3 regions of the Streptosporangium sp. NPDC048047 genome follow, and region 1 is predicted to be linked to each of the others. Evidence: predicted binding sites of a transcription regulator. Region 1 holds the regulator's gene; each other region holds the start of a gene.
The links. Region 1 encodes LexA, which represses DNA repair genes until DNA is damaged. Its sites were predicted from a motif close to TCGAACANNTGTTCGA; they were not measured.

Region 1 (7,310 bases):
CGCCCGCGCCTTCGACCTGCCGGTCCAGGTCGTCGTGCACACCGGCCTGGCCGACCCGGGCGAGACCGGCGTCGCCACCGCGGGGGAGGGCACCCTGGTCAACTCCGGCCCGCTGGACGGGCTGAGCAAGACCGAGGCGATCAGGAAGATCATCGAGGTGCTGGCCGAGCGCGGCACCGGACGGTCCACGGTCAACTTCCGGCTGCGCGACTGGCTGCTGTCCCGCCAGCGCTTCTGGGGCTGCCCGATCCCGATCATCCACTGCCCGGACTGCGGCGAGGTGCCGGTCCCGGACGACCAGCTGCCGGTCACCCTGCCCGACCTGCGCGGCGAGGCCCTGGCGCCCAAGGGCGTCTCCCCGCTGGCCTCGGCCGACGAGTGGGTCAAGGTCGCCTGCCCCAAGTGCGGCGGCTTCGCGCGGCGGGACACCGACACGATGGACACCTTCGTCGACTCCTCCTGGTACTTCCTGCGCTACGTGGACCCCTCCTACGAGGAGGGCCCGTTCGACGTGGAGAAGCTGCGCCTGTGGGGGCCGGTCGACCAGTACGTCGGCGGCGTCGAGCACGCGGTGCTGCACCTGCTGTACGCGCGGTTCTTCACCAAGGTCCTGCACGACATGGGCCTGGTCGGCTTCACCGAGCCCTTCCGGCGGCTGCTGAACCAGGGCCAGGTCATCAACCAGGGCAAGGCGATGTCGAAGTCGCTGGGCAACGGCGTGGACCTGGGCGAGCAGATCGACGCCTACGGCGTGGACGCCGTCCGGCTGACCGTGGTGTTCGCCGGCCCGCCGGAGGACGACATCGACTGGGCCGACGTCTCCCCGGCCGCGTCGCAGAAGTTCCTGGCCCGCGCGTTCCGCGTCATGGCCGAGGCCGGCGCGGCCTCCGCCCCCGGCGCCGACGTCTCCACCGGTGACCTGGAGCTGCGCCGGTTCACCCACCGGACCGTCGACGAGGTCACCAAGCTGGTCGAGTCCCACCGCTTCAACGTCGCGGTGGCCCGCCTGATGGAGCTGACGAGCGCGGCCCGCAAGGCCATCGACGCCGGTCCCGGCGCCGCCGATCCGGCGGTCCGCGGGGCGGCCGAGGCGCTGGCGGTCATGCTGTCGCTGGTCGCGCCGTACACCGCCGAGGAGGGCTGGGAGCGGCTGGGCCACCCCGCGTCGGTGGCCAGGGCGGGCTGGCCCGCGGTCGACCCGGCCCTGCTGGTCCAGGAGTCGGTCACCTGCGTGGTGCAGGTCGCCGGCAAGGTCCGCGACCGGCTGGAGGTCTCCCCGGGGATCTCCGAAGCCGAGCTGGAGACGCTGGCGCTGGCCTCGGACAAGGTCCGGGCCTTCCTGGACGGTGACCCGCGCAAGGTCATCGTCCGTGCGCCGAAGCTGGTCAACATCGTCCCCTGACGCCCCAGGGGCGCCCGGACATGCTCCGGGCGCCCCTGCCCTCCGGGGTGGGCCGGGGTCAGCGGCCGAGAGCGCGGAAGAACGCCCTGATGTCACCGGCGAGCAGCTCGGGCTGCTCCAGGGCGGCGAAGTGGCCGCCGCGGTCGAACTCGGTCCAGTGAACGATCTTGTCGGTGCGTTCGGCCAGTGAGCGGATCGGCAGGGCGATGTCGCGGGGGAAGACCGCCACGCCCATCGGGGTGGGCGAGACCTCCGGCCTGCTCCACGCCTGGGCGAACTCGTAGTAGAGCTGCGCCGAGGACGCGGCGGTGTTGGTCAGCCAGTAGAGCGTCACGTTGGTCAGCAGGACGTCGCGGTCGACGTCCTCGTCGGTCCACTCGGTGAACTTCTCCGCGATCCAGGCGAGCTGGCCGGCGGGAGAGTCGGCCAGGCCGTGGGCGAGGGTCTGCGGGCGGGTCGACTGGATCGCCCGGTAGCCGCCGAGCTCGCCGGTGAAGCGCTCCAGACCGGCCAGCCGGGCGCGGTCCGCCTCGCCGAGCCCCTCCAGTTCGTCCGGCCGGCCGGAGGGGAAGGTGAGCAGGTAGTTCACGTGTACCCCGATGACATGCTCGGCGTCGATCAACCCCAGCTCGCGGGAGACGCCCCAGCCCCAGTCGCCGCCCTGCGCGCCGTAGCGGTCGTAACCCAGCCGGGCCATCAGCGTCGCCCACGTCCGGGCGATCCGGTTCAGCGTCCAGCCGGCCTCGTTGAGCGGCGCGGAGAACCCGTACCCGGGCAGGGACGGGATGACCAGATGGAACGCGTCGGCTGGATCCCCGCCGTGCGCACGCGGATCGGTCAGCGGGCCGATGACGTCGTGGAACTCCAGCACCGAGCCGGGCCAGCCGTGCGTGAGGATCAGCGGTACGGCGTCCGGCTCGGGTGAACGCACGTGCAGGAAGTGGATGTCCTGGCCGTCGACGGTGGTGACGAACTGCGGGTGGACGTTGAGCCGGGCCTCGTGCTCACGCCAGTCGTAGCCGGTCGCCCAGTACTCCACCAGCTCCCTGAGGTCGTCGGTCGGCACGCCCCGCTCGGGGCCGGTACCGGGGACCTGCGGGGCGAAGCGGGTACGGCGCAGCCGCTCGCGCAGGTCGTCCAGGTCGCTCTGGGGAATCTCGACGCGGAAGGGACGGATCTCGTGGCTCATGGAAGGACTGTTTCATCCATTGTGGCAAGCTATTTGCCGCGATGACCGGCATCCTGAGGAAATGCTGGAAACCTCGGCGCGCCTGCTCCGCCTCCTGTCGCTTCTGCAGAGCCGTACGGAATGGAGCGGCGCCGAACTGGCCGACCGGCTGGAGGTCAGCCCGCGCACGGTCCGCTACGACATCGGCAAACTGCGCGACCTCGGTTATCCGGTGCGCGCCTCCCCCGGCGTGGCCGGCGGCTACCGGCTCGGCGCCGGCGCCGAGCTGCCGCCGCTGCTTCTCGACGACGAGGAGGCCGTGGCGGTCGCGGTGAGCCTGCGCACAGCCGCCGGGGGCACCGTCGCGGGCATCGAGGAGACCGCCGTACGCGCGCTGGCCAAGCTGGAGCAGGTGCTTCCGTCCCGGCTGCGACGCCGGGTGGGCGCGCTGCACGATCACACCGTCGCGCTCTCCCCGGGCGGCCCGGTCGTGCCGGCGGAGACCCTCGTCGTGCTCACGGCGGCCTGCCGCGACCGGCACCGGCTGCGTTTCGACTACCGCGCCCACGACGGCACCGCCACCGTGCGCGACGTCGAGCCCTACCGGCTGGTGCACACCGGCCACCGGTGGTACCTGCTGGCATGGGACGTCCGGCGTGACGACTGGCGGGTCTTCCGCGCCGACCGGATCACCCCGCGTACCCCGCAGGGTCCCCGGTTCTCCCCGCGGGAGGCGCCGCCGGCGGAGTCGGTCCGTCAAGGGGTGGACACCGCCCTGTTCCGGTGCCGGGCCCGGGTCACGGTGCACGCCCCCGCCGGCCTGATGGCCGCCCGCGTCCCGGCGTCGGTCCTGGTGGAGCCGGTCGACGAGCACACGTGCGTCGTCCACGCGGTCGCCGACACCCCGTACCGGCTCGCCCTGCACATCCTGATGCTGGAAGCCGACTTCGAGGTCGGCGGCCCGCCGGAACTGCTCCACGCCCTCCGCGAGATCGGCCTGCGCTGCGGCGGGGCGGGTGCCGAGGGGGCTACGCCACGGGAGCGGCGGCCCCCGGCCACGCGGACGCCGGGCGTGGAGGAGGCCGGGGGGCCGACGGAGGGCGCCGGGCGGTGAGGCGGCCCGGGAGGGTGGCGGGCACCGAAGGGCCGGCGGAGGGCACCGGGCGGTGAGGCGGCCCGGGAAGACGGAGACGGAAAGGAGCGGGCCCCGGTGGAGACCGGGGCCCGCTCCTCCAGGGAAGGGTCTAAAGCTTGCGCAGCACCGCGACGACCTTGCCCAGGACGGTCGCCTCGTCGCCGGGGATCGGGTCGTAGTTCGGGTTGTGCGGGACCAGCCAGACGTGGCCGCCCTTGCGCTTGAAGGTCTTCACCGTGGCCTCGCCGTCGATCATCGCGGCGACCACGTCGCCGTTGTCGGCCACGGGCTGCTGGCGGACGACGACCCAGTCGCCGTCGGCGATGGCGGCCTCGATCATCGAGTCGCCGGCCACCTGGAGCAGGAAGAGCGTGCCCTCGCCGACGAGCTGCTTGGGCAGCGCGAAGACGTCCTCGACGCTCTCCTCGGCGAGGATCGGGCCGCCCGCGGCGATCCGGCCGACGAGCGGGACATAGGCCGCGGTGGGGCGGCTGACGCCCTCCTGGGCGGCGTCCGGGTCCACCCACAGCACCGGCTCGCCGGGGAGGCGCACCTCGAGCGCGCGGGGACGGTGCGGGTCGCGGCGCAGATAGCCCTTGCGCTGCAACGCCGTCAGCTGGTGCGACACGCTGGAGGTGCTGGTTAGCTGCACCGCCTCGCCGATCTCCCGCATGGACGGCGGGTAGCCGCGCTGCTGCACCGAGTCGCGGATCACCTCGAGGATCTTCCGCTGCCTGGGGGTGAGGCCGAGGGAGTCACGTCTGCGCACCGCCAGGTCGTTGACGGCCGAACCGTTCTCGTCGTGCTCGCTCATGCGATCTCCTTGCCTCCCGGTCTGCATTGCCCGTGTCGCCCACAGCGACCGTACCGCCGTCGAAGATCATGTTCAAACAACTGTTCGAGTCTTCCTCGAAATGACCGACGGCGTGGTGTACAACATCGTACGGGAGTTCGATCGACATCGTGTTCGATTCGCCGATCTTTCCTCGACGTGTGTTCGACCAGGTCGGAGGGGGTGGTCAATATGAAGGCGACCGCGGCGGAGATGGCGGCGCCACGATCCCGGCGGCGGCCCGGCCGCAGGCCCGGGCCGCCGGGGAACGTCCGATACCCTGGTGCGCCGGTCCGGCTCACCAGGCGGGGCAGGGCCGTCGTGCTGGCGGTCCTCACCCTCGCCACCCTGGGGGCGCTGTGGCTCGGTCCCCGCATCGACGCGACCCTCGGGGTCGGCTATCCGGGGTGCGCCGACTCCTCGTCGGTCCCGGCCCGCGACGCCGGGCCCCGGCAGGCGGCGCCGTGATCACCGTGACGGCGCGTCCCGGCGGATGACCGCGCGTCCCGGCGGCCGGCGTCCCGGCCGCCGGGACGCGGCGGCCTCGGGGTGCGGCCTCGGGGTGCGGCGGCTTCGCGGGTGTGAGGGCCGAAAGGGGCGCCGGGGGTGTTACCGCCGTGACCGCCGGGGCAGGAGAGGGCGACACGCCGGGTCGGCGCGCTGATCAGCGACTTCGGCGCGCGGGGCCCGGCTGACTTGCGTTCATGGTCGGACCCTCCTACCGTTGGACCACAACATCTAGTGGCTCCACCGGTGAACTTCACCATAGATTGTGTTTTCGTTACCGCATTTCGACCCTTGGAAGACGTGCGCGCGCGCCCCTGCCATGGGGTTTGCGGGAAACACGAGGCGAAACACAGGGCGCGGGCCACCTGCAGGCCAAGGAGGCGACCCGCGTGCACTGTCCGTTCTGTCGTCACCCGGACACGCGGGTCATCGACAGCCGGTCCACCGACGACGGCGGCGCCATCCGCCGCAGGCGCACGTGCCCCGAATGCGGCCGCAGGTTCACCACGCAGGAGACCGTCCTGCTCATGGTCAGCAAGCGCAGCGGGGTCACCGAGCCGTTCTTCCGGGACAAGGTGATCGCCGGAGTGCGGCGGGCGTGCCAGGGGCGTCCGGTGAGCGAGGACTCCCTCGCCCAGCTGGGCCAGCGGGTGGAGGAGAGCATCCGCGCGACGGGAGCGGCCGAGATCGCCGCCCCCGAGGTGGGGCTGGCGATCCTGGGCCCGCTGCGCGAGCTGGACGAGGTGGCGTACCTCCGGTTCGCCTCCGTCTACCGCGGCTTCGAGACCCTGGCCGACTTCGAGGCCGAGATCGAGCAGTTGCGCGCGGAACGCTCCGCCAAGCAGGACTGAAACTGAATCCGAACCCCGGGCGCCGGGGGCCAGAGCGGCGCGTTGATGTGGTCCGACTCGTGGGTTCCGCGAAAAGGCGGGGCCCCGGAAGGGGGAAGTCATGACGGAGACGGTCAGCGGTACGGCCGCGGGCGGGGGCAGGCGGCTGCGCAAGGGGCTGAAGATGAAGCGCATCTTCACCACCCCCGGAGTGCATCCCTACGACGAGGTGTCCTGGGAACGCCGTGACGTCGTCATGACCAACTGGCGGGACGGCTCGATCAACTTCGAGCAGCGGGGCGTGGAGTTCCCCGAGTCCTGGTCGGTCAACGCCGCCAACATCGTGACCACCAAGTACTTCCGCGGCGCGGTCGGCACCCCGCAGCGCGAGTGGAGCCTCAAGCAGCTGGTCGACCGCGTGGTGGGCGTCTACACCAGGACCGCGGTGGAGAACGGCTACTTCGCCACCGACGAGGACGCCGAGATCTTCGACCACGAGCTCAAGCACGCCCTGGTCAACCAGGTGTTCAGCTTCAACTCGCCGGTGTGGTTCAACGTGGGCACCGCCTCGCCGCAGCAGGTGAGCGCCTGCTTCATCCTCGCCGTCGACGACACCATGGAGTCGATCCTCGACTGGTACAAGGAAGAGGGCGTGATCTTCAAGGGCGGTTCGGGCTCCGGCGTGAACCTCTCCCGGATCCGCTCCTCCAAGGAACTGCTCTCCAGCGGCGGCACGGCCAGCGGCCCCGTCTCCTTCATGCGCGGCGCGGACGCCTCCGCGGGCACCATCAAGTCCGGCGGCGCGACCCGCCGCGCGGCCAAGATGGTCGTCCTCGACGTCGACCACCCCGACGTCGAGGAGTTCATCGAGACCAAGGCGCGCGAGGAGGACAAGGTCCGCGCGCTGCGCGACGCCGGGTTCGACATGGACCTGGGCGGCAAGGACATCGTCTCCGTCCAGTACCAGAACGCCAACAACTCCGTGCGCGTCTCCGACGAGTTCATGCGCGCGGTGGAGGACGGCGACCGGTTCGGCCTGCGCGCCCGCCTCACCGGCGAGGTCATCGAGACGATCGACGCCCGCGACCTGTTCCGCAAGATGGCCAAGGCCGCCTGGGAGTGCGCCGACCCGGGCGTCCAGTACGACGACACGATCAACGACTGGCACACCAGCCCCGAGACGGGCCGCATCACCGCCAGCAACCCGTGCTCGGAGTACCTCCACCTGGACAACTCCTCCTGCAACCTCGCCAGCATCAACCTGCTGAAGTTCCTCAAGGACGACGAGACCTTCGACGTCGCGAGCTTCGTGAAGGTGACCGAGCTGGTCATCACCGCGATGGACGTCTCCATCACGTTCGCCGACTTCCCGACCGAGAAGATCGCCGAGACCACCCGCGCCTACCGTCAGCTCGGCATCGGCTACGCCAACCTCG
Region 2 (7,310 bases), on a different contig from region 1:
GGGTTACGGGGACAGCGCAGCTCCTCGATCTCCCCGGCGCGCATCCGCTCGGCCACCACGGCCGTCTGCACCAGGTCACCGCGGTACTTGGGGAAGATCACGCCACGGGAGACCGCCCCCACCCGGTGACCGGCCCGGCCGATCCGCTGCAGGCCGCTGGAGACGCTCGGCGGCGACTCCACGCAGGCGACCAGGTCGACCGCGCCCATGTCGATGCCGAGCTCCAGGCTGGAGGTCGCGACGACGGCGGGCAGCCGCCCGGACTTGAGGGCGTCCTCGATCGCCGCGCGCTCCTCCTTCGACACCGACCCGTGATGGGCCCGGACGATCTCCGGGATCACGCCCCTGGACGCGCCCGCCTGCGCCATCATCTCCGCCGGGGTGGCGGACGAGGCCGTCGGCGGCGTGGAGGCGACGCCCGGCGTGGGGCCGGGCGGGGCGGAGCCGGGCGGGGTGGGGAACCCGTCGGCCCAGTGGACGGGCTCCGCAGGGGTCTCCTTCCAGGGCGTTCCGCCGTCCCCACCGTCCCCGGCGCCCCCGGCGGCGTCGGCGTCCCCGGTGCCGGGCCGCCGTTCCCAGGCCAGCTCGTTGAGCCGGGTGCAGAGCCGTTCGGCCAGCCTGCGGGAGTTGGCGAACACGATCGTCGAGCGGTGGGCGCCGATCAGGTCGAACAGCCGCTCCTCGACGTGCGGCCAGATGGACCGCCGGGTGGGCGGCTCGGTGAGCCAGCGGTCGTCGCCGAGGTCGCCGTCACCGGGAGCACCGTCACCCAGAGCGCCGTCACCGGGAGCACCGTCACCCAGAGCGCCGCCGCCGTCGTCACGGGACGGCGACCGCGGCGGGGCGGAGTCGAGCTCGGTCATGTCCTCGACGGGGACGACGACCTCGATCTCGATCTCCTTCTCCGAGGGGGGCTGCACCACGACGGCCGGACGGGGACCGCCGAGGAACTCGGCGACCTCGCTCACCGGGCGCACGGTCGCCGACAGCCCGACGCGCTGCGCGGGGGCGGGCAGGAGGGCGTCGAGCCGCTCCAGGCTGAGGGCCAGGTGGGCGCCGCGCTTGGTGCCCGCCACCGCGTGCACCTCGTCGACGATGACCGTCTCCACCCCGCGCAGCGCCTCGCGGGCCTGGCTGGTCAGCAGCAGGAACAGCGACTCGGGGGTCGTGATGAGGATGTCGGCGGGCCTGGCCGCGAACCGGCGCCGCTCCTCCGGCGAGGTGTCGCCCGATCGGATCGCCACGGAGATCTCCGGCACCGGCAGCCCGAGCCGCCGGGCGGTCTGCCGCAGCCCGGTCAGCGGCGCCCGGAGGTTGCGCTCGACGTCGACCGCCAGCGCCTTGAGCGGCGACACGTAGAGCACCCGGCAGCGCCGGGCGGCCTCGCCGTCCTCTCCGGCGCGCCCGCGGGGACCGCCGGAGCCGCGAGGATCCCGCCGGTCGCCGGGCTTCCGGACGCCCCGCGCGGTCCCGCCGGACGGGGCGGAGCCGGGCCCGCCGTCCGCCCCGGAGACAGCGGCCGTCTCCGCCGCCTCCGCCGCGCGCTCGGCGGCCAGCCGGTCGAGCGACCAGAGGAACGCCGCCAGCGTCTTACCGGAGCCGGTGGGCGCGACGACGAGGGTGTTGTCCCCGCGGGCGATCGAGGCCCACGCCCCCTCCTGGGCGGCGGTGGGCATGGCGAAGGCGCCGGCGAACCATTCCCTGGTCACCGGGCTGAAGTGGTCGAGCGCTGAGCCGGTCACGGATCCATACTGCCCTCCGCCACCGACAGAACCGTCCGCGCGCGGGACGTCGCACGGTGCGGGGGGATACCGACCGGATCGACCTTGAACATGATCTGAAAGGACCCGAAGTCCTCATTATCCGTTTTAAACCTTTTGTCCGCATAATTCTCGCGTGCACAGTTACGACGAGCGGCTGACGGACCTGGTCTTCTCCTACATGAAGGAGCGGCTCTCACTCGACCCCGTCCCCCTCGACAACCCCGGCGTGAAGGACAAACTCGACGCGGCCCTCGCCGGGCTCATCACGCCCGGCGGCACCGACGCCGGGAAGGTCCTGGACGTCTACGCGACCCAGCTGGCCCCGGCGGTCATCTCCGCCGACAGTCCCCGCTTCCTGTCGTTCATCCCGGCCGCCCCCACCAAGGCCGCCCTGCTGTTCGACATGGTGGTCTCCTGCGCGTCGCTGCAGGGCATCTCCTGGCTGGAGGCCTCCGGCGCGATCGCCGCGGAGAACCAGGTGCTCAGACTGATCGCCGACAGGGCCGGCATGCCGGCCGGCGCGGGCGGCTGCTTCGTCTCCGGCGGCTCGGCCGCCAACCTGTCCGCGCTCGTCGTGGCCAGGGACACCGCCCGGCACCGCCGCCCCGGGGGCCGCCTGCGCGTCGCCGTCAGCGACCAGGCGCACTCCTCCGTCTCCAACACGCTGCGGATCATCGGCGTGGACGCCCTCGTCGTGCCGTCCGCCGATCACCGCCTCACCGGAGAGGCGCTGCGCGCGGCCCTGGCGGCCGACCCCGACCCCTCCGACGTGATCGCCGTCGTGGCCACCTGCGGAACCACCAACGCCGGGATCATCGACGACCTCGCCGGGGTCTCGGAGGTCGCCCGCGAGCGCGGCATGTGGTTCCACGTGGACGGCGCGTACGGCGGCGCGGGGCTGTTCGCACCCTCCGTGCGCCACCGCTACGAGGGGATCGAGCACGCCGACTCCTTCGTCGTCGACCCGCACAAGTGGCTGTTCGCGCCCTTCGACTGCGCGGCCCTGCTCTACCGCGAGCCCCGCCTGGCCCGCGCCGTGCACACCCAGGACGCCTCCTACCTCGACGTCCTGCACGTGGAGGGCGACGAGTGGAACCCCACCGACTACGCCTATCACCTGACCAGGCGCGCCCGCGGCCTGCCGCTCTGGTTCTCCCTCGCGGTCAACGGCACCGACGCCTACACCGAGGCCGTCGAGAGGGGGCTGTGGCTGGCCCGCGAGACCGCCGCGCTGATCGGCCGCACCGGACACCTGGAGCTGATCCGCGAGCCCGAACTGTCGGCGGTGCTCTTCCGCCGCGTCGGCTGGACCGGGCGGGACTACTACAAGTGGTCCGAGCGGCTGCTCGCCGGGCAGGTCGGGTTCGTCACGCCGACCGGATGGGAGGGCGAGACGATCGGAAGGTTCGCGTTCCTGCATCCCGGCACGACGATGGAGATCGTGGAGGAGATCATCGCCACGACGGCGTGACCGCGGCCCGGGGTGGCCCGCTGCGGGTCCACCCCGGGCCCACCGCCGGGCTCACTGTTGGGTCCACCGTGGGCCTGCGGCGCAGGTCCCGGGTCCGTCCCGGCCCGTGCCGGGCGGCGTGGCCGCCCGGCGGACACCGGGCGCGTCCGGTCATGAGCACCGCGGGGAGGGGCCAGACTGGAGGCATGCGCCTGTCGGATTTCTGGAACCGGATGAGACTCCACTTCGGTGACGCCTACGCCGAGTCGTGGGCCCGCGACTACGTCATCGCCGGCCTGGACGGCAGGACGGTGAACCAGGCGCTGGCGGACGGCATCGCCGCCAAGGACGTCTGGCGGGCCGTGTGCGGGGTGTCCGACGTCGCCGCCGCCCTGCGCTGAGCGCCGGCGCGCGCCGATCCGCCGTCCGCACCGTCCCGCCGGTCCATGCCGCGCGGCCGATTCGCCATGCCGTCGTCCGCGACATCCCGTCGTCCACGCCGATCCGCCGTGTGCGCCGATCCGCCGTGCGCGCCGATCGGCCGTCCCGCCGGTCCGTGCCGTGCGGTCCATCCGTCCCGCGACGCGGGGTGCCGGGGACGGATGGGAGCGTCGAGCCTCCGTCGAACAATCGTTCGGCTATATTGGACACGCCGCCACCGATGGCGTGCTCTTCCAGAAAATGTCGGTCGCACCCCGTAGCTTTCTGGCAACCGATTCATCCCGTGACCCTCCAGGGGGGCTCCCATGGCAGCTAACGACCGCGAGAAGGCGCTCGAGACCGCTCTCGCCCAGATCGAGCGGCAGTTCGGCAAGGGCTCCGTCATGCGTCTCGGCGACGAGGCGCGGGCGCCCATCGAAGTGATCCCGACCAGCTCCATCGCACTCGACGTCGCTCTCGGCATCGGCGGGTTCCCGCGCGGCCGCATCATCGAGATCTACGGTCCCGAGTCCTCGGGTAAGACCACGGTCGCCCTGCACGCGGTGGCCAACGCCCAGAAGGGCGGCGGCATCGCGGCGTTCATCGACGCCGAGCACGCCCTCGACCCGGATTACGCGAAGAAGCTGGGCGTCGACACCGACGCGCTCCTCGTCTCCCAGCCCGACACCGGTGAGCAGGCGCTGGAGATCGCCGACATGCTGATCCGGTCCGGCGCGGTCGACCTGCTGGTCATCGACTCGGTCGCGGCCCTGGTGCCCAAGGCCGAGATCGAGGGCGAGATGGGCGACAGCCACGTCGGTCTCCAGGCGCGCCTGATGTCCCAGGCCCTGCGCAAGATCGCCGGCGCGCTCAACAGCAGCGGCACCACGGCGGTCTTCATCAACCAGCTCCGCGAGAAGATCGGCGTCATGTTCGGCTCGCCCGAGACCACGACCGGTGGAAAGGCGCTGAAGTTCTACGCCTCGGTCCGTCTCGACATCCGCCGCATCGAGACGCTCAAGGACGGCACGGAGGCGGTCGGCAACCGCACCCGGGTGAAGGTCGTCAAGAACAAGATGGCCCCGCCCTTCCGCGTGGCCGACTTCGACATCCTCTACGGCGTCGGCATCTCCCGTGAGGGCGGTCTGATCGACATGGGTGTCGAGCACGGCTTCGTCCGCAAGTCCGGCGCCTGGTACACCTACGAGGGCGACCAGCTGGGCCAGGGCAAGGAGAACGCCCGCAACTTCCTGCGGAACCACCCGGACATGGCCAACGAGATCGAGAAGAAGATCAAGGAGAAGCTCGGCATCGGCCCGCGCCTGGACAGCCCGGCCACCCCGCCGCCCGCCGCTTCCGCTCCCACTGCTCCCGCTCCCGCTCCCGCCGCGTCCGGCCGGGGTTCCAAGGCGACCCCCAAGCCGGGTGACGCCTGATCCGGGAGCGGCCGATGACGACGGGACCTGACTCGACGACAGGACCGACGGGATCCGACTCCGGTCCGGCCGGCCAGGCCGGATCGCGGGACTGGGGTGCCTGGCCCGACGTGCCCGAGCCCTCGGGTTCCTCCCGGAAGGGGGGAAGACGCGAGGGCCGGCGCGGAGGGAGGCGTTCCCGGAGCGCCCCCGACGGGCGTCTCCCGGAAGGGCCGGTCGAGGGCTCCCCGGCGAGCCAGGGCCCCGACGCCGACCCGCAGGCGATGGCTCGCGCCATCTGCCTGCGGTTGCTGACCATGGGGCCGCGCACCCGGGCGCAACTCGCCGAGGCGTTGCGCAAGCGCGACGTGCCCGACGAGGCGGCCGAGGCCGTACTCGAACGGTTCTCCGAGGTCGGGCTCATCGATGACGAGGCGTTCGCCGCCGCCTGGGTGAGCTCGCGCCACACCGGGCGGGGGCTGGCCCGCAGGGCGCTCGCCTCGGAGCTCCGGCATCGCGGGGTCGACGAGGACACGGTGAAGGAGGCCGTGGAGCAGCTCGACCCCGAGCAGGAGGAGGAGACCGCCCGCAGGCTGGTGGCGCGCAAGCTCTCCGCCACCCGGGGGCTGGACCGTGCAGTCCGGACCCGCAGGCTGGCGGGCATGCTCGCCCGTAAGGGGTACGGTCCGGGGCTGGCGTTCCGCGTGGTCCGTGAAGCCCTGGAGAATGAGGAGCCGGAAGGCGCCGCGTTCGCCGACGACCTCGACCACCCCTTCGACTGACGCGCTCCCCGGCCTGAAGGCCGGAGCGCCGCGGACGATTCCGGTAGCACTCCGGTCCGGGCGGCGCCTCCGCGATGCCGCTCCGGAACGCCGCCTTCGCGATGCCGGCCGGTTCGTAGTGCGCCTTTGCTTGCCCGTTACCTGTTTGACGCTTAGCCTCGACGACAGTGAGGAGTTACTCCGCGCAGTGCGGATTGTCATAACGGTTGATTACGGGCGAACAAAGCGGCGGATGAGGGCGGACGACGCGTCGGCGTGATCAGCCGGTGTGGAGTGGACCCTCGGTCGGCACCTGCCGTGGTGACGACACCGCCTGACTTCTCCGTGCCGTGCGTGTGACCCCTCGCATGCTTGATATCCGCGACGCGAGGAGGGCGGGGCGCGCATGGATCCGATTGTGGTCGTCATACTGACCGGGGCCGTCGCGGTTCTTTCGGTGGTGACGATAGTCGCGTTGATCGTGTTGCTGCGCCGTACCGGCGGCGGGCCGATAGGCCCTTCTCCCGCGCAGCTGGCCGAGGTCCAGACCGAGCTGGAGGCCGCCCGGCGGGAGGCCGCCGACATCCGGGCCAAGGCGGAGAGCGACGCGGGGGATATCCTGCGCAGGTCCGAGCTGGCCGTCGAGGCCGCCGCGGAGCTGCGCAAGGAGGCCGAGGCGGAGAGCCGGGGCCTGAAGTACGAGATCAAGGAGCTCCGCTCGGACCTGGAGCGGCGGGAGAACCGGCTGGCCGAGCGGGAGCAGCGCCTGGACGAGGAGGCGAGACGCCAGGCCGAGCGGGCCCGCAAGCTCGCCGAGACCGAGACCGAGCTGGCCGCCCGCCGGGAGGAGCTCGACCGCGTCGCCGATGAGCGCAGGGCCGTTCTGGAGCGGGTCGCCGGTCTCACCGGTGGCGAGGCCAAGACCGAACTGGTGCGCGAGATCGAGAACCAGGCCAAGCGCGAGGCCGCCCTGATCGTCCGGCAGATCGAGAGCGACGCCCGCAAGGAGGGCGAGAAGCGCGCCACCAAGATCGTCACACTGGCGGTCCAGCGGGTGGCCACCGAGCAGACCGCCGAGTCCGTCGTCAGCGTCCTGCACCTGCCGGGCGACGAGATGAAGGGCCGCATCATCGGCCGCGAGGGCCGCAACATCCGCGCCTTCGAGACGACGACCGGGGTCAACCTCATCATCGACGACACGCCCGAGGCGGTCCTCCTGTCGTGCTTCGACCCGGTCCGCCGTGAGACCGCCCGGCTGACGCTGGAGAAGCTCGTGCTCGACGGGCGCATCCATCCCCAGCGGATCGAGGAGGCGCACGAGCGCAGCAGGGCGGAGGTCAGGGAGCTGTGCGTGCGGGCCGGTGAGGACGCCCTGGTGGAGCTGGGCCTCACCGACATGCACCCGGAGTTGGTCACCCTGCTCGGCCAGCTCCGCTACCGCACCTCCTACGGCCAGAACGTGCTGGGCCATCTCATCGAGTCGGCCCACATCGCCGGGATC
Region 3 (7,310 bases), on a different contig from region 1:
TTCGCCTTCGCGATCGTCAACGCGGGCGTGCTCGTGCTGCGCCGGACCCGCCCGGAGCTGCCGCGCAGTTTCCGCACGCCGTTCTTCCCCGTCACCCCGATCCTCGGGGTGATCTTCTGCTTCGTCGTGATGGCCGGGCTCGCGTCCGTCACCTGGCTCGCGTTCGGGGCCTGGATGGCGGCCGGCCTGCTCGCCTACTTCCTGTACGGCTACCGCCACTCCCGTCTCAACCGGAGCACCAGATGAAGATCGAGCACATCCTCGCCGGGTTCATCCCCGAGACACGGGGCAGGGACGGGCTGGCGCTGGCCGTGCTGCTGGCCAGGCAGGCCGGGGCCCGGCTGACCGTCGGACACGTCCACCCGCCCGCCTGGCCCACGCCGGGCCCCGGGAAGGTCGACGCCGAGTGGCGGGCCTACATCACCGCGCAGGCCGCCCAGGCGCTGCAGCAGGCACGGCTGGCCCTGACCGGCGTCCGGGACGTGCCGATCGGCTACATGCTGGAGGCCGACCGCGGCAGCGGGCGCGGACTGGTCGGGCTCGCCGGGCGGATCGGCGCCGACGCGGTGGTCATCGGCTCCGCGCCCCGGGGCTCCCGGGGCCGCATCGCGCTGGGCAGCACCGCCGACCAGCTCCTGCACTCCTGCCCGGTGCCCGTCGCCCTGGCCCCGCGCGGGTACGCCGAGGACCACCCGCCGGCGATCCGGCGGCTGGCCGTGGCCTACCGCCGCGACCCCGCCTCCGACGACGCCGTACGGCCGGCCGCGGAGATCGCCGCGGCGCTGGGGACGCCGCTGCACCTGATCACCCTGGTCGTGAGCCGGGGGATGCGGGTGAAGGCTGCCGAGCAGACGCTCGACCGGCTGCGTGAGCGGGCCGCCGCCGACCTCGGGGAGGCGGCGCACGGGCACGATGTGGAGGTCACGACGCAGGTGCTGGAGGGCGGGGACGTGGCGTCCGCGCTCGGCGGCGCCGGGTGCGAGGGCGCGCTGCTGGTCTGCGCCTCCAGCACGGCCGGCCCGCTGCGCCGGGTCTTCCTCGGCGACACGTCAATGAAGATCATCCGCGCGTCGGCGTGCCCGGTGATGATGCTGCCCCGCAACCCGCCGCCGCGGCCCGCCGAACCGGCCGGGAGCACCGGGGGCGCCAGGAGGGCCCGGAGCGGCGAGGCGTGACCGGCCGCGCCGGGGCGGCGGCCCACGGTCTCCTCACGCCCGTGGGGCGCCCGTGGACGCCCCGGTGCGTCCGTGCCGCGCCCGTGCCGCGTCCGCGCGGGACGGCGGCCGTCGCGGCCGTCCGGCACGGCGACCGGTGGGGCCGTATCGCCCATGCGGGACAACTGCGGCCTTTGAGGCGGAACCCACCGGACCGGATTCCGCATCTTTTTTCCAATCAGCTTGACCTTGGGCGTCCACAGCTTTACCGTCACTGTCCGTAACCGCACCTCGCGGCCTTATCGGGTAAACCCTGACGCTCCCGTCACCGAAGGTCCCTGTCCCGCGCACCAACCCAGCGGTTGGGGCATAAGTTGCGAGGGAGCACAATCAAGTGAAAGCAGTGCATAACAGAGCCGGGGGGCCACACTATGCCGTCTGAGTACGCCAAGTCGCTGGGTGCACGACTCCGTGCCATCCGCACCCAGCAGGGCCTGTCCCTGCACGGAGTCGAAGAGAAGTCGCGCGGGCGCTGGAAGGCGGTCGTGGTCGGCTCCTATGAGCGCGGTGACCGCGCCGTGACGGTCCAGAAGCTTGCCGAACTGGCTGATTTCTACGGCGTGCCGGTTTCGGAGCTGCTGCCCGGCGGCGCCGCGCCGAGCCCGCTCGGCCCGACGCCGAAGCTTGTCATCGACCTTGAGCGCCTTGCCCAGCTCCCCAAGGAGAAGGCCGGCGCGCTGGCCCGTTACGCCGCCACCATCCAGAGCCAGCGTGGCGACTACAACGGCAAGGTGCTGTCCATCCGCCAGGAGGACCTCCGCTCCCTGGCGGTGATCTACGACAAGTCCCCGGCCGAGCTCACCGAGGAGCTCATCAACTGGGGCGTGCTCGACCCCGAGGCACGGCGCGCCGTCGAGTCGTTCTGACCGTCGCCGTGGGCGTGCCGCCGCGGCGCGCCCACGGCCGCGGAGTGCGACACGCCGTATCTCCGGAAGATCACTCGCATACCGCCACAGAAGACCTTCACTGTGGTAGGAAAAGGCAAATACGGCTTTAGCGAGATGTGGTGAACATGGCACGGAGAGAGGATCGGCACGATCACTCTCCTCCGTCCCCGAAAAGCCGCCTCGACGTCGTCGTGGCGATGCTCGGCTCGACGAAGACCCGCGCCTTCCTGCGACTGCTGACCTCCGTCGGGGGCAGCAGGACCCAGGGCACCCTACGGCTGCTGCCCTTCGTCGTCATGGCCGTGGTCGCCCTGGCCGACCTCGGCTCGGGCCCGGAGACCGGACTGCTCCCCCTGCTGGCCCTCGGCCCGGCGTTCGCCAGCGTCGCCTGCGGCCTGGGCCGGACGACGGTGGTCGGGATCGTCGCGCTGGCGCTGTGCGTCGCCCTCGGCCTGCACTACGACGTCCTGTGGAGCTCCCGCACCAACATCACCATGATGGCCATCCTGGGCGTCACCATGGCCAGCGTGCTGGCCAGCGCCGGCCGGCTCCGCCACGAACGGCAACTCGCCGACGTCCGCTCGGTGGCCGAGGCCGCCCAGCGGGTTCTGCTGCGGCCGGTGCCGCGCCGGGCCGGACCCGAGATCAGCGTCGCCGTCTCCTACACCTCCGCCACCGCCGAGGCCCGGATCGGCGGCGACCTGTACGACGTGGTCACCACCCCGCACGGGGTGCGGATCATCGTCGGGGACGTGCAGGGCAAGGGCCTGGAGGCGGTGGAGACGGCCGCGGTGGTGCTGGGCGCCTTCCGGGAGGCCGCCCACGACGAGACCGGGCTGCTGCGCGTGGTGACCCGCCTGGAGAACGCCCTGACCAGGGAGCTTTCGGGCGAGCAGTTCGTGACGGCGATCCTCGCCGAGATCACCGGCGACGCCTCCATCACCATCGTCAACTGCGGTCACCCGCCGCCCATGGTGCTGGGAGCCGGCGACAAGCAGTGCTTCGCCGAACCGCCCGAGGAGGCGCTGCCCCTGGGCATGGGCGCACTGCGGGTCAGCGAGCCGAAGCCGTACCGCATCCCCTTCGAGCCCGGGGAGCAGGTGCTCTTCTACACCGACGGGGTCATCGAGGCGCGCAACGGGGCGGGCGAGTTCTATCCGCTGGAGGCGCGGGCGCACCTGCTCGGCGGATCGGATCCGCAACTGGCCCTGGACGCCCTGCGCGCCGACCTGCTGCGGCACGTGGGCCGCCCGCTGGGCGACGACGCCGCGATGCTCCTGCTGCGCCACCGGGTGGACCGCCGGACGGACTCCTCGGACGCGTCAGCCCCCTCGGCGGTCCCCTGAGCGCCCGGCAGGGAGGCCCTGAGCGCCCGGCCGGGGTCTCCTGAGTGCCCGGCAGGGCCACAGGACGGGACCGGGACGCCGCGGACGCGGGCGACGGGATGACGGAACGGCGGGACGACGCGGTGAGGGGCGCGCCTGCCGGCGTGTGAGGGCGTGTGAGGGGGTTCGCCGGGCGGCGGGGGTCAGCCGGCCAGCGGGACGCTGCCGGGCAGGGTGGGCTGGACGGGCACGCCGAGCATCTTCTCGACGGTGGCGACGAACCGCTCCGCCTCGGAGATCAGCTCCTCGGCGTCGCGCGCCGACACCACGCGCGTCATGCCGGCCTCGGCCGAGGCGCGCTTGGTGGCGCTCATCTCGAAATAGGGGGCCCAGTCGGCCAGCCGGGGCTCCGCCTCCGGCAGCAGCTCCCAGGCGCTGCGCAGCCTGCGCCTGCGGCCGTCCATGGGGCGCGGGCGGGCGGCCAGGACCGCGGCGGCGGCACGCAGGGCCGCCAGGTGGGCCGCGACGTAACGGGTGGCGGGGGTGGTCGCGGCGGCGGCCTCCTCCAGGCAGTCGCGCGCATCGGCCAGATGCGCCCGGACCGTGGGCGAGAGCCGGGGCCCGCCCGAGTCACCGGGTCGATGGATCACTGCGCTTCAACCTCCTTGGTCGCAAGCGGCTCCCGGCGTTCTCACCGGTGATGTCAAGGCTCGCAGACACCACCGACAAATCCGCCGGGCGGCCGGACGAGGAGCTTCCCCTCTCCCCGTCCGGTTCCCGCCCGCCGTCGCCGCCGTGACGGCGGCGACGGCGGACGACCGCCCCTGGACGCGAGCCGCGAGCCTCGCATCTTTACATCGAACATAAATTCGATCACCCGCACTGTCAAGCAGGGCGGCGAACAAAGGTTCGATCGGCGGGAAAAGCGAGAACCCCGGGAGATGGGGATCTCCCGGGGTTCTCCGCGCTCGAACAGGGGCTCGGGGACGGCCTGCGAACCGGCGGGGCGGGCTCCCGTCGCGGCCGCCGCGCGCCCCGCCGTACCGGCTCCGCCGGGGAAGGGCGGGCCACGGCGGAGACGGCGTACGGAGAGGCGGCGGGCGGGCCGCGGTGGAGACCGCGGACGGTCCCGTGGGCTACCGCACGAACCTCCCGCGGACGTGCACCGGCACTCCGGTGCCGAGCAGCTTGGGCAGTGCCGACGCGACGTTCATCGGCAGCCGCACACAGCCGTGCGAGGCCGGGGCCAGCGGCACCGACAACGCACCGTGCAGGGCGATGCCGCCGTTGAAGAAGATCGGGTTGTACAGCTTGCCGAGGTAGGAGGTGTGCCAGCCGCTTCGCCGCCAGGTCGTCCGGTAGTCGCCCGTCGGCGTGCGGGCGTTGCCGCAGAACCGCTGGGTCCGGCCGTTCCAGGTGGCCGTCTCGCAGTAGGGGATCCCGCTGCCGGAGGAGATGTGGCTGATCAGCCGCACCCTCCCGCCGACGTACAGGACCATCACCTGCTGGGTGAGGTTCACCTCGACCCGGGTCGCCCGGCCGCCCGGCACGAGCACCCTCGGGGCGCGCGGAGCCTCCAGCGCCCGCCACGTCCTGCTCGCCACGGTGCTGGTCGGCGCGATGCCGTGGACCTTCTGGAAGGCCCACAGCGCGGTCAGGGTGCCCCCGCCGTACCGGCCGTCGGCCGTGCCCGGCATGTAGCCGAGCTGCTGCAGCCGCGTCTGGAGCACCTTGACCTCGGCCCCCTTGGCGCCGAGCCGGAGCGTCCGGCCGGGCGCGGTGAACGCGGGCGCCGCCATCGGGACCGCGGCCGCGCCGACCGGGGCCCCGGTGACCGTGGAAGCGGTGACCGGGACCGCGGCGGCCGGGAGGGCGCCCGCCGGGGTGCGGGGAGCCGCCGCGGCGCTCGCGAGACCGGGTGAGGAGACAAGGAGGGCCGCCGCAGCCAGCGTGGCCGCTCCGAGCCGCCGTCGGACTCTCATCTGGACCATCCCCTCGTTACCGTGATTTCTGGATCAAGGGACCATAGTGCATCGTCGTCTCGTCCCCATCACGGTCAATGGGACGGCATGCAACGGTCCAACTGTTTAGAGTGGCCGCGTGCCAGAAAAGTTGCATCCGAATGTGGAGAAGGTCGCCGCGGTCCTCCGCGAGCACGGCGCCGCCGGTGAGATCGTGGTGTTCGAGGAGGCGACCCCGACCGCGGCGACGGCGGCGGCCCGGCTGGGCTGCGAGGTCGGAGCGATCGCCAACAGCCTGGTCTTCGACGCCGACGGCGAGCCGCTCCTGGTGCTCACCAGCGGCGCCCACCGGGTGGACACCGCCCTGGTGGCCCGGACGGCCGGCGCGGCGAAGGTACGGCGCGCGAGTCCCGACTTCGTCCGGGCGGCCACCGGCCAGGTGATCGGCGGGGTGGCCCCGGTCGGCCATCCGGCCCCCCTGCGGACCCTGGTCGACACCTGGCTCGGCCGGTACGAGACGGTGTGGGCCGCGGCGGGTCACCCGCACACGGTCTTCCCCACGTCCTTCGCCGAACTGCTCCGCCTCACCGGGGGCGTCGCGACCGAGGTGGAGGAGCCGGCCCCCGCGCGGGAGACGGCCGCGGCGGAGGAGAGGACCACCGCCGGGTAGGAGGCCCGTGACGCCGCGGGCCGCCGGCCGCCGGCGCGCTCACCGGGACGGCCGGCCGGTTCCCGCCGCGCCGCCGTACCGCCGGGCGTTCATTTCCCGGCTCGGTCCGGTTCGGGCGGCATCGTCCCTGCTAGGGTGCGGAAGGTGATCGGACTGCGCCGGGTCGGACCCGCTGAGTTCACCTCCCGGCTGGACGCGATCCTCGCCGTCTACACCGCCGCGATGAGCCCGCCCGAGGAGCAGGTCCCGGGCCGCAGGACGATCATGGAGAACCACTCGGTCCAGCCCGGGTTCTCCTGCGTGTTCGCCGAGGACGCCACCGGCACGCCGGTGGGTCTCGCCTACGGCTTCCACGGGGTCCCCGGGCAGTGGTGGCACGACGTGGTCATGCGGGCCCTCGCCGACCGGAACGGCGAGGGGAGCGCGCGGGGCTGGCTGGGAGACGCCTTCGACCTCGCCGAGGTCCACGTCCACCCCGACCACCAGGGCGGGGGCATCGGCCGGGCGATGGTCGTCGCGGTGTGCGGCGGCCGTCCGGAACGCACCGCCGTGCTGTCGACCCGTGACCGGCCCACCGCGGCCAGGCACCTCTACCACAGCATGGGCTTCGTCGACCTGCTCACCCGGTTCGTCTTCCCGGGCGGCCACGAGCGCTACGCCATCCTCGGGACGGTGCTCCCCCTCAGGCCGATGGCCGGACGGCCCCCGGAGGCGTGAGCCGGACGGCGTGAGCCGGGTGACGTGGCGGGCCGTGTGAAGCCGCCGCCCACCGATCCGCCCGCCATGCCGTCCGCGTCCGGCCCCGGTCCGCAGCCCACCGATCCGCCCGCCGTACCGTCCGCGTCCGGCTCCGGCCCGCCGCGCGCCCGTGGACCGGCCGGGCTTGAGGCTCCGGGGCCCGGCTCAGCCGGTCAGGGCGGCCTGCGGGGCGACGGGGAGCCCGGGGGAGATGTCGAGCGCCTGGAAGACCTCGCGGGTCGCGCTGGAGCGGTTGAAGGTGATGAAGTGGATGCCCGGCGCGCCCTCGTCGAGGAGCGTCCGGCACAGCTCGATGGCGTGCTCGATGCCCAGGCGACGCACGGCGGCGGGGTCGTCGGCGACGGCCTCGAACCGCGCCGCGACCTCCGGCGGGAACGGCGCGCCCGACAGCTGCTCGGACCGGGCGATCGTGCTCATCTGGGTGACGGGCATGATGCCCGGGATGATCGGCGTGTCGCAGCCGGTGGCGGCCACCCGGTCGCGCAGCCGGAGGT

Region 2: recA (recombinase RecA) is a predicted target of LexA. The motif match lies at 3,836-3,851, and genes of this name have one in related genera.
Region 3: AB0D67_RS15125 (SAV_6107 family HEPN domain-containing protein) is a predicted target of LexA. The motif match lies at 4,324-4,339, and genes of this name have one in related genera.

What each region holds. Positions count from the first base shown of each region.
Region 1 is NZ_JBEZNH010000043.1:62,102-69,411, reverse strand. It holds gene leuS (leucine--tRNA ligase) at 1-1,402, shown strand, start outside; gene AB0D67_RS28965 (epoxide hydrolase family protein) at 1,461-2,591, opposite strand; gene AB0D67_RS28960 (YafY family protein) at 2,653-3,684, shown strand; gene lexA (transcriptional repressor LexA) at 3,815-4,519, opposite strand; gene AB0D67_RS28950 (hypothetical protein) at 4,730-5,005, shown strand; gene nrdR (transcriptional regulator NrdR) at 5,434-5,895, shown strand; gene AB0D67_RS28940 (vitamin B12-dependent ribonucleotide reductase) at 5,996-7,310, shown strand, end outside.
Region 2 is NZ_JBEZNH010000001.1:107,560-114,869, forward strand. It holds gene AB0D67_RS00500 (DEAD/DEAH box helicase) at 1-1,742, opposite strand, end outside; gene AB0D67_RS00505 (aminotransferase class I/II-fold pyridoxal phosphate-dependent enzyme) at 1,897-3,234, shown strand; gene AB0D67_RS00510 (DUF3046 domain-containing protein) at 3,420-3,614, shown strand; gene recA (recombinase RecA) at 3,960-5,069, shown strand; gene recX (recombination regulator RecX) at 5,084-5,830, shown strand; gene rny (ribonuclease Y) at 6,216-7,310, shown strand, end outside.
Region 3 is NZ_JBEZNH010000014.1:66,382-73,691, reverse strand. It holds gene AB0D67_RS15145 (amino acid permease) at 1-246, shown strand, start outside; gene AB0D67_RS15140 (universal stress protein) at 243-1,175, shown strand; gene AB0D67_RS15135 (transcriptional regulator) at 1,586-2,080, shown strand; gene AB0D67_RS15130 (PP2C family protein-serine/threonine phosphatase) at 2,227-3,447, shown strand; gene AB0D67_RS15125 (SAV_6107 family HEPN domain-containing protein) at 3,630-4,076, opposite strand; gene AB0D67_RS15120 (L,D-transpeptidase family protein) at 4,563-5,408, opposite strand; gene AB0D67_RS15115 (YbaK/EbsC family protein) at 5,527-6,057, shown strand; gene AB0D67_RS15110 (GNAT family N-acetyltransferase) at 6,202-6,774, shown strand; gene metF (methylenetetrahydrofolate reductase [NAD(P)H]) at 6,961-7,310, opposite strand, start outside.